2 regions of the Pseudomonas sp. H3_D04 genome follow, and region 2 is predicted to be linked to the other one. Evidence: predicted binding sites of a transcription regulator. Region 2 holds the regulator's gene; the other holds the start of a gene.
The links. The regulator sigma-54, encoded in region 2, starts transcription at its own class of promoters, with help from an activator protein. The targets are predictions, from matches to a motif close to ANTGGCATNNANNTTGCTNT.

Region 1: glnA (glutamate--ammonia ligase) is a predicted target of sigma-54. The motif match lies at 3,069-3,088, and genes of this name have one in related genera.

Annotation. Positions count from the first base shown of each region.
Region 1 is NZ_CP162801.1:5,459,959-5,467,035, forward strand. It holds gene typA (translational GTPase TypA) at 1-1,260, opposite strand, end outside; gene thiI (tRNA uracil 4-sulfurtransferase ThiI) at 1,400-2,854, opposite strand; gene glnA (glutamate--ammonia ligase) at 3,185-4,591, shown strand; gene AB4N91_RS25100 (DUF4124 domain-containing protein) at 4,895-5,404, shown strand; gene AB4N91_RS25105 (DUF4124 domain-containing protein) at 5,401-6,021, shown strand; gene glnL (nitrogen regulation protein NR(II)) at 6,253-7,077, shown strand, end outside.
Region 2 is NZ_CP162801.1:4,796,616-4,803,692, reverse strand. It holds gene AB4N91_RS22315 (superoxide dismutase) at 1-391, shown strand, start outside; gene AB4N91_RS22310 (ZIP family metal transporter) at 422-1,315, shown strand; gene AB4N91_RS22305 (HPr family phosphocarrier protein) at 1,324-1,599, opposite strand; gene rapZ (RNase adapter RapZ) at 1,615-2,472, opposite strand; gene ptsN (PTS IIA-like nitrogen regulatory protein PtsN) at 2,475-2,939, opposite strand; gene hpf (ribosome hibernation-promoting factor, HPF/YfiA family) at 2,952-3,260, opposite strand; gene AB4N91_RS22285 (RNA polymerase factor sigma-54) at 3,335-4,828, opposite strand; gene lptB (LPS export ABC transporter ATP-binding protein) at 5,013-5,738, opposite strand; gene lptA (lipopolysaccharide transport periplasmic protein LptA) at 5,738-6,286, opposite strand; gene lptC (LPS export ABC transporter periplasmic protein LptC) at 6,273-6,845, opposite strand; gene AB4N91_RS22265 (KdsC family phosphatase) at 6,853-7,077, opposite strand, start outside.

The sequences.
Region 1 (7,077 bases), 660 kb from region 2:
ACCGATCTGTTCCATGATCGAACCTTGCGATTCTTCTGGCAGGTCGATGGTCACGTTTTCGTACGGTTCGTGCTTCACGCCGTCAACCATGCGGATGATCACTTCCGGACGACCAACACCCATTTCGAAGCCTTCGCGACGCATGGTTTCGATCAGTACCGAGAGGTGCAGCTCACCACGGCCGGAGACTTTGAACTTGTCGGCGGTGTCGCCTTCTTCAACGCGCAGGGCAACGTTGTAGAGCAGTTCTTTGTCCAGACGTTCCTTGATGTTACGGGACGTCACGAACTTGCCTTCTTTACCGCAGAAAGGCGAGTCGTTTACCTGGAAGGTCATGGAAACGGTTGGTTCGTCAACGGTCAGCGGCTTCATCGCTTCGACGTTCAGTGGGTCGCACAGAGTGTCGGAGATGAACAGCTGGTCGAAGCCGCTGATGCAGACGATGTCGCCGGCAGCTGCTTCTTCAACGTCGATACGGTGCAGACCGTGGTGACCCATCAGCTTCAGGATACGACCGTTACGCTTCTTGCCGTCGGCGTCGATAGCAACAACCGGAGTGTTCGGCTTGATGCGGCCACGAGCGATACGGCCAACGCCGATAACACCCAGGAAGCTGTTGTAGTCCAGAGCGGAGATCTGCATCTGGAACGGACCTTCACGGTCGACTTTCGGCGCAGGTACGTTGTCGACGATCGACTGGTACAGCGGGGTCATGTCTTCAGCCATGTCGGTGTGTTCCAGACCGGCAATGCCGTTCAGGGCCGAGGCGTAGACGACTTTGAAGTCCAGCTGTTCTTCGGTAGCACCGAGGTTGTCGAACAGGTCGAAGATCTGGTCCAGCACCCAGTCCGGACGTGCGCCTGGACGGTCAACCTTGTTGATCACCACGATTGGACGCAGGCCGGCTTCGAAAGCCTTCTTGGTCACGAAACGGGTTTGCGGCATAGGGCCGTCTTGAGCGTCAACCAGCAGCAGAACGGAGTCAACCATCGACATTACGCGTTCAACTTCGCCGCCGAAGTCGGCGTGGCCCGGGGTGTCCACGATGTTGATGTGGTAGCCGTTCCAGTTGATGGCGGTGTTTTTCGCCAGAATGGTAATACCGCGTTCTTTCTCCTGGTCGTTGGAGTCCATCACGCGCTCGTCGTTGAGCTCGTTGCGCTCCAGGGTGCCGGATTGACGCAAGAGTTTGTCTACCAGGGTGGTCTTACCATGGTCAACGTGAGCAATGATGGCGATGTTGCGTAGATTTTCGATCACTTGTGTATCTCGATCAGAGGATTCGGTGTGCTGACAAGTCTTGGCAGCGATTAACAGTAGAGTCCGGCAAAGCCGTTACAGCTTGACGGCGGCGTCGGGGGGCCGGTGACGCAGGCCACAGGCAAACAGCCCCGGGCACTTAGCTCGGTCGATAAACGCGCACATTGGCATGCCCCTCACTGAGCAAATGGTGGGCATGCAGGCGACTCATCACGCCTTTGTCGCAATACAGCAGGTACTGGCGAGTAGGGTCCAGTTCCTTGAAACGAGCGTTCAATGCATAAAACGGCATCGTTTGTACCTCAATGCCAGCAAGGCCCAGCGGGTCGTCTTCAGCGGCATCCGGGTGACGGATGTCGATGACGATCTGACCAGCCAACGCTTCGCTGACTTCTTCGATCTGCAAGTCCTGGCCCAATTCGTCGATCACGCGATCGATCGGCACCAGTTTGGCGTTCTCGAGCGCACGCTCAAGTACTGCCATGTCGAACTGTTGTTCTTCGTACTCCACGCGCGGACGCTTGGCGTGGGTCTTGGGGTTCACCGAGATGACCCCGCAATATTCCGGCATGTGCTTGGCGAAGTCGGCAGTACCGATTTCGTTGGCCAGGTCGATGATGTCCTGCTTGTGACTGGCGATCAGCGGACGCAAGACCAGCTTGTCGGTCACGCAGTCGATCACGGACAGGTTCGGCAGTGTCTGGCTCGACACCTGGGAAATCGCCTCGCCGGTAACCAGCGCTTCGATGTCCAGCCGATCGGCAATACGGGAAGCAGCGCGCAACATCATACGCTTCAAAACTACACCCATATGACTGTTATCGACTTTCCCGAGAATTTCTCCCAGTACTTCCTCGAATGGCACACTCACAAATAACACGCGTTGGGAGCTGCCGTACTTCTTCCAGATGAAGTGCGCGACTTCCATGACGCCCAGTTCATGGGCCCGCCCGCCCAGATTAAAGAAGCAGAAATGGCTCATCAGGCCGCGGCGCATGATCTGGTACGCAGCCACCGTGGAATCGAACCCACCTGACATCAGCACAAGCGTCTGTTCCAGGGCGCCCAGCGGATAACCGCCGATGCTGTTGTGCTGGCTGTGGATCACGAACAACCGTTTGTCGCGAATTTCGATGCGGACTTCGATTTCCGGCTCTTTCAGCGAGATTCCCGCGGCGCCGCACTGACGACGCAGTTGGCTGCCGACGTATTTCTCGACGTCCATCGAACTGAATTCGTGCTTGCCGGCACGCTTGCAGCGCACCGAAAAGATCTTCCCGGCCAGCGCATCACCGAAGTGCTGCTTGCACTTGGCGACGATGTCGTCGAAGTCGCCCAGCGGGTATTCATCGACTTGCAGGAAATGCGCGATGCCCGGCATGCAGCTCAGGCGCTCGTTCATCTCCTTCAGGGCCTTGGGCTCGCTGACGCGGGTTTCCAGCTCGAGATTGTCCCACACACCGTTCACCACCACAGCCGGGTCCAGGTCGCGGAGCACGGTACGGATGTTTTTGGCCAACTGGCGGATGAAACGCATCCGTACCGGGCGGCTCTTGATGGTGATCTCGGGGAAGACTTTTACGATTAATTTCATGAAAACAGCGCGCGCAGGCCCAGCCGAAAAAGGGGGGCGCGGATTATAGCGGAAATTGCTCAAGGTTTAACCAGTTAATGTGCAGAAGGTTTTGCGCGCACCAAAACAGGTCATTTGATGATTTTAACGCTACATTGTAGGGCGAGATTTTCCGCTTACAGACGCTTTGTGCCTTTATAAGCGTGATATTGGGGCAAAAAACCCATGCTGGGGCACTGGCATGCAATTTGCTCCCTTGTGAGGCAGGTTGCCTTGGCAGAGTATTCGCGCCGGCATCACCCACATTCTAAGGGCATCCACTACTAAGCCCGAAGCCACCCGGAGGACACTATGTCGAAGTCGGTTCAACTCATCAAAGATCATGACGTCAAGTGGATTGATCTGCGCTTCACGGACACCAAAGGCACTCAGCACCACGTGACCATGCCGGCTCGCGACGCGCTGGATGAAGCTTTCTTCGAAGAAGGCAAAATGTTCGACGGTTCCTCCATCGCTGGCTGGAAAGGCATCGAAGCTTCCGACATGATCCTGATGCCGGACGACTCCACTGCCGTCCTCGACCCGTTCACCGAAGAGCCGACCCTGATCCTGGTTTGCGACGTGATCGAGCCTTCGACCATGCAAGGCTACGACCGTGACCCACGTGCGATCGCCAAGCGTGCCGAGGAATACCTGAAGTCGACCGGTATCGGCGACACCGTATTCGTAGGTCCAGAGCCAGAATTCTTCATCTTCGACGAAGTGAAGTTCAAGTCCGACATCTCCGGTTCGATGTTCAAGATCTACTCCGAACAAGGTTCGTGGATGTCCGACCAGGACGTGGAAGGCGGCAACAAAGGCCACCGTCCAGGCGTCAAAGGCGGCTACTTCCCGGTTCCGCCGTTCGACCACGACCATGAAATCCGTACCTCCATGTGCAACGCCATGGAAGAGATGGGCCTGGTTATCGAAGTTCACCACCACGAAGTGGCCACTGCCGGCCAGAACGAAATCGGTGTGAAGTTCAACACCCTGGTGGCCAAGGCTGACGAAGTTCAGACCCTGAAGTACTGCGTACACAACGTGGCTGATGCCTACGGCCGCACCGCGACCTTCATGCCTAAGCCGCTGTACGGCGATAACGGTTCGGGTATGCACGTTCACCTGTCCATCGCCAAAGATGGCAAGAACACCTTCGCTGGCGAAGGCTATGCCGGCCTGTCCGACACCGCCCTGTACTTCATCGGCGGCATCATCAAGCACGGTAAGGCCCTGAACGGCTTCACCAACCCGTCGACCAACTCCTACAAGCGTCTGGTCCCAGGTTTCGAAGCGCCGGTAATGCTGGCCTACTCGGCTCGTAACCGTTCCGCCTCGATCCGTATTCCTTACGTGTCCAGCCCTCGCGCTCGCCGTATCGAAGCCCGCTTCCCGGATCCAGCAGCCAACCCGTACCTGGGCTTCGCTGCACTGTTGATGGCTGGCCTGGACGGCATCCAGAACAAGATCCACCCTGGCGACGCAGCTGACAAAAACCTGTACGACCTGCCGCCTGAAGAGGCGAAAGAGATCCCACAAGTTTGCGGCAGCCTGAAAGAAGCCCTGGAAGAGCTGGACAAAGGTCGCGCGTTCCTGACCAAAGGCGGCGTGTTCTCCGATGACTTCATCGACGCTTACATCGCTCTGAAAAGCGAAGAAGAAATCAAAGTACGTACCTTCGTACACCCACTGGAATATGAGCTGTACTACAGCTGCTGATCCGGTAGCGCCTGCGCAAGCGGCGTGACAAAAAAGAGGCCTCCTTCGGGAGGTCTTTTTTATGCCCGCGATTCAACAAGCGCTGAAAAACCCTGTGGGAGTGAGAGCGGCTTCCCGGCGATGGCATTTTTTCATTCAATATTGATGCTGGCTGATCCACCGTTATCGCGAGCAGGCTCACTCCCACAGGGTTTTGTTGCGTTTGGGAGATCCCTGTAAATCATGCCCGGATGTTTTTGAATTGGGTCAACCGCCACCCCTGACCTATGCTGCACCCCAACGCTTTTGTTTCTGGTCGATTTTATGGGTCGTGGTTTTCTTCTGATGTGGCTGCTGATCGCCCTGCCCGCCGCAGCGCAGATCTATAAGTACACTGACGCCTCCGGCAACACCGCCTACAGCAATCAGCCACCCGATGGCGTCAAGGCGCAGCCGGTCGAGTTGCCACCGCTCAACAGCGTTGCGCCTCAGGCACCTCCCGCACCCGCTGCCGAAGCCAGCAACCGCGAGCCGCCGCGCAGCGCCTATGAGGTGCTGGAGTTGACCGGTTTACCCACCGACGAAGCCCTGCGCGCCAACAACGGCACGTTCACAGTCAGCGTCCTGATCAAACCGCGCCTGCAAGCGCCGCATCTGTTCAGGTTGTTGCTTGATGGCCAACCCTATGGGCAATCGAGCAACGTGCCGATCCTGCAACTGGTGAATATCGATCGTGGCGAACACAGCCTGGCGGTGCAGGTGATCGATGGCGAGCACATCATCCAGCAAAGCCCGACGCAGACATTTACCGTGCAACGGGTGCACAAGCGATGAGGATGTGGCTGCTGATCGCCTGCCTGATCGCGCTGCCGGTCACGGCCGAGGTGTTCACTTACGTCGACGCCCAGGGCAACCGGGTCTACACCGACCAGCCAGGCTCAGGCAACGCCAAGCGTGTGCCGCTGGCGACGAGCAATCGCATGTCTGCCAACCCCAGCGGGGCCGCGCCGGTGACCGCTGCGCAAAAAACCGAAGACAAACCCTTGTTCCACTACGACATGCTCCGCGTGCTGGTCCCGGAACCGGACGCTACGGTCCGTAGCAATGCCGGTGAGCTGATCGTCAGTGTCACCAATGAACCAGGCCTGCAACGAGGGCACCGCTACCGATTGCTGCTCGACGGCCAACCCACCGCCGAGCCCGGCGTCAGTCCGGTGTTTGCCCTGAGCAACATCGACCGCGGCCGCCACAACCTGTCCGTGGAAATCCTCGATGAACAGGGTCGCACCGTCGAACGCACGGCCAATCAACCCTTCCAGATGCTGCGCATCTCCCTCGCACAGAAGCGCAAAGTCAAACCTTGCGCTCTCACCGACTATGGCCAACGGCCGGAATGTCCGATCAAAGACAAACCCGAAGAAGAAAAAAATCCCTTCCTGCGTTTCTTCTAACGCCGTTTAGCTTTGCGCACTATATTGGTGCAATATGGTGCACCGTACCCACATCTCAACCCATTTTGGTTCGAAAGTACCCGCAAAAGCTGGCAGAACGCCACGCAAACGAGCGTCAAACGCCCGTTTCAGGCTTTAAACGCTTCTTTTCGGAGCCTTGGTTTGGTTTTTGCATTTTCCTCATATCGGCGCGTTATTCGCGCGCATGCCCTGCTCCAAAAGAGGTCCTAAATGACCATCAGTGACGCACTCCATCGTCTGCTTCTCGACAATCTGACCACCGCTACCATTTTGCTCGATGCCGAATTGCGCCTCGAGTACATGAACCCGGCGGCGGAGATGCTCCTGGCCATCAGCGGTCAGCGTAGCCATGGGCAGTTCATCAGCGAGTTGTTCACCGAATCCACCGAAGCGCTGAATTCCTTGCGCCAGGCGGTCGAGCAGGCGCACCCGTTCACCAAGCGCGAAGCGATGCTCACCGCCCTCACCGGCCAGACGCTGACCGTCGACTACGCAGTAACACCGATCCTGGCCAACGGCGCCACGATGCTGCTGCTGGAAGTCCACCCCCGTGACCGTTTGTTGCGGATCACCAAGGAAGAGGCGCAACTGTCGAAACAGGAAACCAGCAAAATGCTGGTGCGCGGTCTCGCTCACGAAATAAAGAATCCGCTGGGCGGGATTCGCGGCGCGGCGCAATTGCTCGCCCGTGAACTGCCGGAAGAGAGCCTGCGCGACTACACCAACGTGATCATTGAAGAAGCCGACCGCCTGCGCAATCTGGTCGATCGCATGCTCGGCTCCAATAAGCTGCCGTCATTGGCCATGTGCAACGTCCACGAAGTTCTGGAACGCGTTTGTCATCTGGTCGAGGCCGAAAGTCAGGGCTGCATCACTTTGGTGCGCGACTACGACCCAAGCATTCCCGACGTCTTGATCGACCGAGAACAAATGATCCAGGCCGTGTTGAACATCGTGCGCAACGCAATGCAGGCCATCAGCAGCCAGAACGAGCTGCGCCTGGGCCGAATCAGCCTGCGCACCCGCGCCATGCGC
Region 2 (7,077 bases):
GGGCGGCGGCCACGCCAACCATTCGCTGTTCTGGGAAGTGATGGCGCCTCACGGTGGCGGCAAACCCGAAGGTGCGCTGGCCAAGGCGATTGATGAGCAACTGGGTGGCCTGGACAGTTTCAAGGATGCCTTCACCAAAGCTGCGCTGACCCGCTTTGGCAGTGGCTGGGCCTGGCTCAGCGTCACGCCGCAAAAGACCCTGATAGTGGAAAGTAGCGGCAACCAGGACAGCCCGTTGATGAATGGCAATACGCCGATCCTTGGCCTGGATGTGTGGGAGCACGCTTACTACCTGCAATATCAGAACCGTCGTCCGGAATACATCAATGCGTTCTACAACGTGATCAATTGGCCTGAAGTCGCTACGCGTTATCAGGCTGCGCTGGTTTAAGTCCTCTATAAAAACAATCCAAGGCTGACTATGGGCACTGAAACACTGGCGTTTGGCAGCGGACGAATGTTTCGTTACGCGTTGGGATCGCTGTTGCTGCTGGCGGGCATGTCGTTGTTGGTCGCGCACGGACTGGCGTGGCTCGATCTCGAACCCAAGCTGCTGCGTGCACTGCAGGGTGGGGCGATTTGTGCCCTGGGCACTGCGTTGGGCGCGGTTCCGGTGCTGGTGATTCGCCGCATGCCGCAGGCGGTCAGCGATACGTTGCTCGGTTTTGGTGCCGGAGTGATGCTCGCGGCGACGGCGTTTTCGCTGATCGTTCCGGGGATCTCGGCTGCTGAAAGCCTGGGGCTGACACCCTGGGCGGCCAGTGGCCTTATCAGCTTCGGCATCATGCTTGGCGCGTTCGGGCTGTTTCTGGTGGACCGTAAAGTGTCGGGCGCCTCGCCGGAAATGCTCGTTGGAACCCAGGAGCGCCCGGTCATCCCGCCACGGATCTGGTTGTTTGTATTTGCCATCATTGCCCATAACATCCCCGAAGGCATGGCGGTCGGGGTTTCGGCCGGTGGTGGGATGCCGGATGCTGACAGCCTGGCCATGGGCATTGCGTTGCAGGATGTGCCGGAAGGGTTGGTGATCGCGCTGGTACTGGCAGGGGCGGGGATGTCGCGGGTCAAAGCTTTCCTGATCGGTGCGGCATCAGGTCTGGTGGAGCCGGTCTTTGCGCTGTTGTGCGCCTGGCTGGTGAGCCTGGCCGAATTGCTGTTGCCGTTAGGGTTGGCGTTGGCGGCGGGGGCGATGTTGCTGGTGGTCACCCATGAAGTGATTCCCGAGTCGCGGCGCAATGGTCACGACAAGCTGGCGAGTCTTGGGTTGTTGATCGGGTTTTGTTTGATGATGGTGATGGATACGGCGCTCGCTTAGGCGAATGTTCAACCGCCTTCGTCGAAGAAGTTATTGATCAGTGCGACCAGCGCATCCATCGCTTCCTGTTCCTGCTCGCCTTCAGTGCTCAGGTGGATTTTGGTGCCCTTGCCGGCGGCGAGCATCATCATGGCCATGATGCTTTTGCCATCGACCGCGGATTCTGGCGTACGACCTACTCTGATGGTGCAACCCGGGAACTGACCCGCAACGCCAACGAATTTTGCCGAAGCGCGGGCATGAAGGCCCAGCTTGTTGATGATTTCAATTTCCCGAGCAGGCATCGCGATGTGAATCCTTTAGCTGAGGTCGCGGTGGCGAACCTGGACGTTCTTCAGGGATTGTTGCAGGACCTGGCCCAGACGTTCGGTCAGGTAGACGGAGCGGTGATGCCCGCCGGTGCAGCCAATGGCGATGGTGACATAAGCGCGGTTGCTGGCGGCAAAGCGCGGCAACCACTTGAGCAGGTACGTGGAGATGTCCTGGAACATCTCTTCGACGTCCGGTTGTGCCGCCAGGTATTCGGCCACCGGTTGATCAAGCCCGGATTGGTCGCGCAATTCCGGCTTCCAGTAAGGGTTGGGCAGGCAGCGCACGTCGAACACCAGGTCTGCATCAACCGGCATGCCCCGCTTGAACCCGAAAGACTCCACCAGGAACGCCGTGCCCGCTTCCGGCTGGTTCAGCAGACGCAGCTTGATGGTATCGCGCAGCTGATACAGGTTCAGGTTGGTGGTATTCACCTTGAGGTCCGCCAGATCGGCGATAGGACCCAGCAGGGCACTTTCGTCCTGAATTGCCTCGGCCAGCGAGCGATTGGCGTTGCTCAGCGGGTGGCGGCGGCGGGTTTCCGAGAAGCGTTTGAGCAACGTTTCTTCGTCGGCGTCCAGGTACAGCACATCACACTTGATATGCCGGCTGCGGACTTCTTCAAGCAATTCCGGAAACCGTGACAGGTGACTCGGCAGGTTGCGAGCATCGATGGATACCGCGACCAGCGGTTGTGCCAGCTCGGTATGAATCAGCGCGCGCTCGGCCAGTTCCGGCAGCAATCCGGCGGGCAGGTTGTCGATGCAGTAGTAGCCGTTGTCCTCGAGAACATCGAGTGCGGTACTTTTACCTGAGCCGGATCGGCCACTGACGATGATCAAGCGCATGGTTAATGACCGTTTTGCTCGTCCAGGACAACCTGATACAAGGCTTCATTGCTCGGGGCGCTGCGCAGTTTTTCGCGCACTTCCTTGCGGTCGAGCATGCTGGCGATCTGGCGCAGTAACTCCAGGTGCGCATCGGTAGCGGCTTCCGGGACCAGCAGAACGAACAGCAGGTCAACCGGGGCGCCGTCGATGGCGTCGAAATCAATGGGTGCATCAAGGTGCATCAGGGCGCTGATGGGCAAGGTGCAGCCCTTCAGGCGGCAGTGGGGAATGGCGATGCCGTTGCCAAAACCGGTTGAACCGAGTTTTTCACGGGCAATCAGAGCCTCGAAGACATCTTGCATCTCCAGATCCGGCACTTCTTTGTGGATAAGGTTGGCAATTTGCTCGAGGGCTTTCTTTTTACTGCCGCCCGGCACGTTCACGAGGGAACGGCCGGGGGTCAGGATGCTTTCAAGTCGGATCATGGGTTGGGAGTGTTAACGACCGGTCGCGCCCTGGAGGAGGCTTTGGGTCTTTTCCTTATGCTTTTTGAGTTGTTTATCCAGCTTGTCGGTCAGTGCGTCGATCGCCGCGTACATATCGGTATGCTCCGCGTTTGCGACCACTTCATTGCCGGGAATATGCAGCGTGGCTTCGATTTTCTGCTTGAGCTTTTCGACCGTCATCGTGACCTGCACGTTGGTGATCTTGTCGAAATGCCTCTCTAATCGTTCGAGTTTTTCGCCGATGTAGGTGCGAAGAGGTTCGGTCACTTCCAGTTGGTGTCCACTGATGTTGACTTGCATACAGCTTCTCCTTCGTTGCCAGTGCATAAAGCGGCAGGCAGAAATGCCTGCCACTGGAACGCTGTGGCGTGGCTCTACATCAACCGCTTGCGTTCGCTCGAAGGCGCGATCCCGAGGGATTCGCGGTACTTGGCGACGGTGCGGCGAGCCACCTGAATGCCTTGTGCCTCCAGTAAACCAGCGATCTTGCTGTCACTCAACGGCTTTTTCTGATTTTCCGCGGCAACCAGTTTTTTGATGATCGCGCGGATCGCCGTGGACGAGCATTCACCGCCTTCGGAGGTGCTGACGTGGCTGGAGAAAAAGTATTTCAGTTCATATATGCCCCGAGGGGTATGCATGAATTTTTGCGTGGTGACCCGTGAAATCGTCGACTCGTGCATCCCCACCGCTTCGGCGATGTCATGCAGGACCAGCGGCTTCATCGCTTCGTCGCCGTATTCAAGAAAGCCGCGCTGATGCTCGACGATCTGAGTGGCTACTTTCATCAGGGTTTCGTTGCGGCTTTGCAGGCTCTTGATGAACCAGCGGGCCTCTTGCAACTGATTGCGCATGAAGGTGTTGTCGGCGCTGGTGTCGGCGCGGCGCACAAAACCGGCGTATTGGGCGTTGACCCGCAGCCGTGGCACCGATTCCTGGTTCAGCTCGACCAGCCAGCGCTCATTGTCCTTGCGCACGATCACGTCAGGGACAACATATTCGGCTTCACTGGACTCGATCTGCGAGCCCGGTCGCGGGTTGAGGCTCTGCACCAGCTCGATGACCTGGCGCAGTTCATCTTCCTTGAGCTTCATGCGACGCATGAGCTGGCTGTAATCGCGGCTGCCGAGCAGGTCGATGTAGTCGGTGACCAGGCGTTTCGCTTCGGCCAGCCAAGGCGTCTTGGCTGGCAGTTGGCGCAATTGCAGCAGCAGGCATTCGCCCAGGTTGCGGGCGCCAATGCCGGCCGGTTCGAATTGCTGGATGCGGTGCAGGACGGCTTCGATTTCGTCCAGTTCGATGTCCAGCTCCGGATCGAAGGCCTCGAGAATTTCCTCGAGGGTTTCGTCCAGGTAGCCCTGATTGTTGATGCAGTCGATCAGGGTCACGGCGATCAGACGATCGGTGTCGGACATCGGTGCCAGGTTCAGTTGCCACAACAAATGGCTTTGCAGGCTTTCACCGGCCGATGTGCGGGTGGTGAAATCCCACTCGTCGTCATCGTTGCTCGGCAAGCTGCTGGCACTGGTCTGGTAGACGTCTTCCCACGCGGTATCAACGGGCAGCTCGTTGGGAATGCGCTCGTTCCAGTCGCCTTCCTCAAGGTTATCCACCGTCGGGGCGGTTTCCTGGTAGGAGGGTTCCGAAATGTCGGCGTTGGGGAGCTGTTCGGCTTTGTCGGCCAAGGGGTCGGCGTTATCGAAGTCGTCGCCTTCTTCCTGGCGTTCGAGCATCGGATTGGACTCCAGGGCCTCCTGGATTTCCTGTTGCAGGTCCAGGGTCGACAATTGGAGCAGGCGGATGGCCTGTTGCAGCTGCGGTGTCATCGTCAGCTGCTGGCCCATTCTCAAGACTAGCGATGGTTTCATGGCAGGGGCTTAACACCTTATTCGCCGGCGCACATGCGCCATCCACTACAGGGCGCCGGAGCGCCAAACATAAGCAAATTATATGCCCGAAACTGCAGCGTTTGCCTAGAGCGCTGTAACAATAAAAAAGTATTGATTTTTTATCGAGACGAGCGCCCGGACAATCAGCCAGACACCTTACTGCTTAAAGGCGGAATTCATGGCCCAGATACACTTCCTTGACCAGTTCGTTGGCCAGGATGGTGGCGGAGTCACCTTCAGCGATCAGTTGACCATCGTTGACGATGTAGGCGGTTTCGCAGATATCCAGGGTTTCACGGACGTTGTGGTCAGTGATCAGCACGCCAATGCCTTTGGCCTTGAGGTGGTAGATGATCTGCTTGATGTCGCCCACCGAAATCGGGTCCACGCCGGCGAATGGTTCGTCGAGGAGGATGAATTTCGGGTTGGTGGCCAGTGCCCGGGCGATTTCCACCCGACGACGTTCACCACCGGACAGGCTCATGCCTAGGTTGTCGCGGATGTGGCTGATGTGGAATTCCTGCAGCAGGCTTTCCAGTTCCTTGCGACGCTCGGCCTTGTCGAGTTCCTTGCGGGTCTCGAGGATGGCCATGATGTTATCGGCGACCGAGAGTTTGCGGAAGATCGACGCTTCTTGCGGAAGATAGCCGATACCGGCCTTCGCACGACCGTGCATTGGCTGGTGGCTGACGTCCAGGTCGTCGATCAGCACGCGACCCTGATCGGCCTGCACCAGGCCGACGATCATGTAGAAACAGGTGGTCTTGCCGGCGCCGTTAGGGCCTAGCAGGCCGACGATTTGACCGCTGTCGATGGACAGGCTGACGTCACGCACGACCTGGCGGCTCTTGTAGCTCTTGGCCAGATGCTGAGCTTTCAGAGTTGCCATTAAGGAGCCTTTTTCGCGTCGTTTTTCGGCTTGGGCTGGATCACCATGTCGATGCGCGGACGCGACTCGGTAACCTTGCTACCCGTAGCACGCCCGGCGCTCGCAAGCTTTTTCTGGGTGTCGTAGACGATTTTTTCGCCCTGGGTGACGTTGTTGTCCTTGTCGACAACTTTTGCCTTGTCGATCAGCACGACGCGGTTTTGCGAGGCGTGGTACTGGATGGTCACGCCCCAGCCCTGAACAGGCTTGGTGTCGCCGGCCGTCTGCATCTGCTCGAAGTAGGCGAGGTTGCCCACCGAGGTCACCACGTCGATGTCGCCAGCCGGGGTACGGGTGATGGTCACGGTATTACCGGTGACCTTCATCGAGCCCTGAGTGATGATCACGTCACCTTTATAGGTGGCAACGCCATTCTTGTCGTCCAGTTGGGCGTCGTCGGCCTGAATGCGGATAGGCTGCTCTTGATCGTTCGGCAGAGCCCAGGCGCTCACGCTTCCCAGTGCTGCGCCCAGACTGAGCAAAATAGGGAGAGTTTTAACGAGCCTCATACTGTCCTCTTACGTTCGATAGCAGGTGTATCCTGCTTTCTTTCAAATACGCTTTCATTCCGTTGCCTGTCGATACACCGCCAGCGCCGTCGATTCTAACGGGTTGATCGGTCTGCGCATATTGCTGCTGCGGGAACACCGTCATTCGGGTGGTGGTAATCAGGGTTCGGCGGTTTTTCTCGTCGAAACGGGTGATGCGCACCGAGTCGATCAGCTCGACCTGAGTGCCATCCGGGTTGACTTCGCCGCGCTCACTCTGGACGTGCCACGGAAACTGCGTACCGCGAAACATGTTCAGGTCAGGGTTGGTCAGCAACGTCACCTCGCTCGCTTTCAGGTGTTCGACCTTGTCGGACGTCATTTCGTATTGCAGTTTGCCGTCCGGCAGGTACTGAACGCTGTGGGCGTTGAGGGCGTAATAGTCGATTGCGCTTTCATCGACCGTGACCACCGGCTTGTCGAGGAAGCGTTCCGGGCTGATGTTCCAGTAGCCGACCGCGGCGAACAGCGCCGCGATGCAGCCGAACACCAGGATGTTACGAATCTTTTTGCTCAGCATAATGGGCTCACAGGTACGCGGCGTTGGCCGCATCGAGGCGGCCCTGGGCGCGCAGGATCAATTCACAGAATTCGCGAGCGGCACCCTCGCCACCACGGGCCAGGGTGATGCCATGGGCGTGTTCACGCACGAAGCTGGCAGCGTTTGCTACGGCCATGCCCAGACCCACGCGGCGAATCACCGGCAGGTCCGGCAAGTCGTCGCCCAGGTAGGCGACCTGTTCATAGCTTAG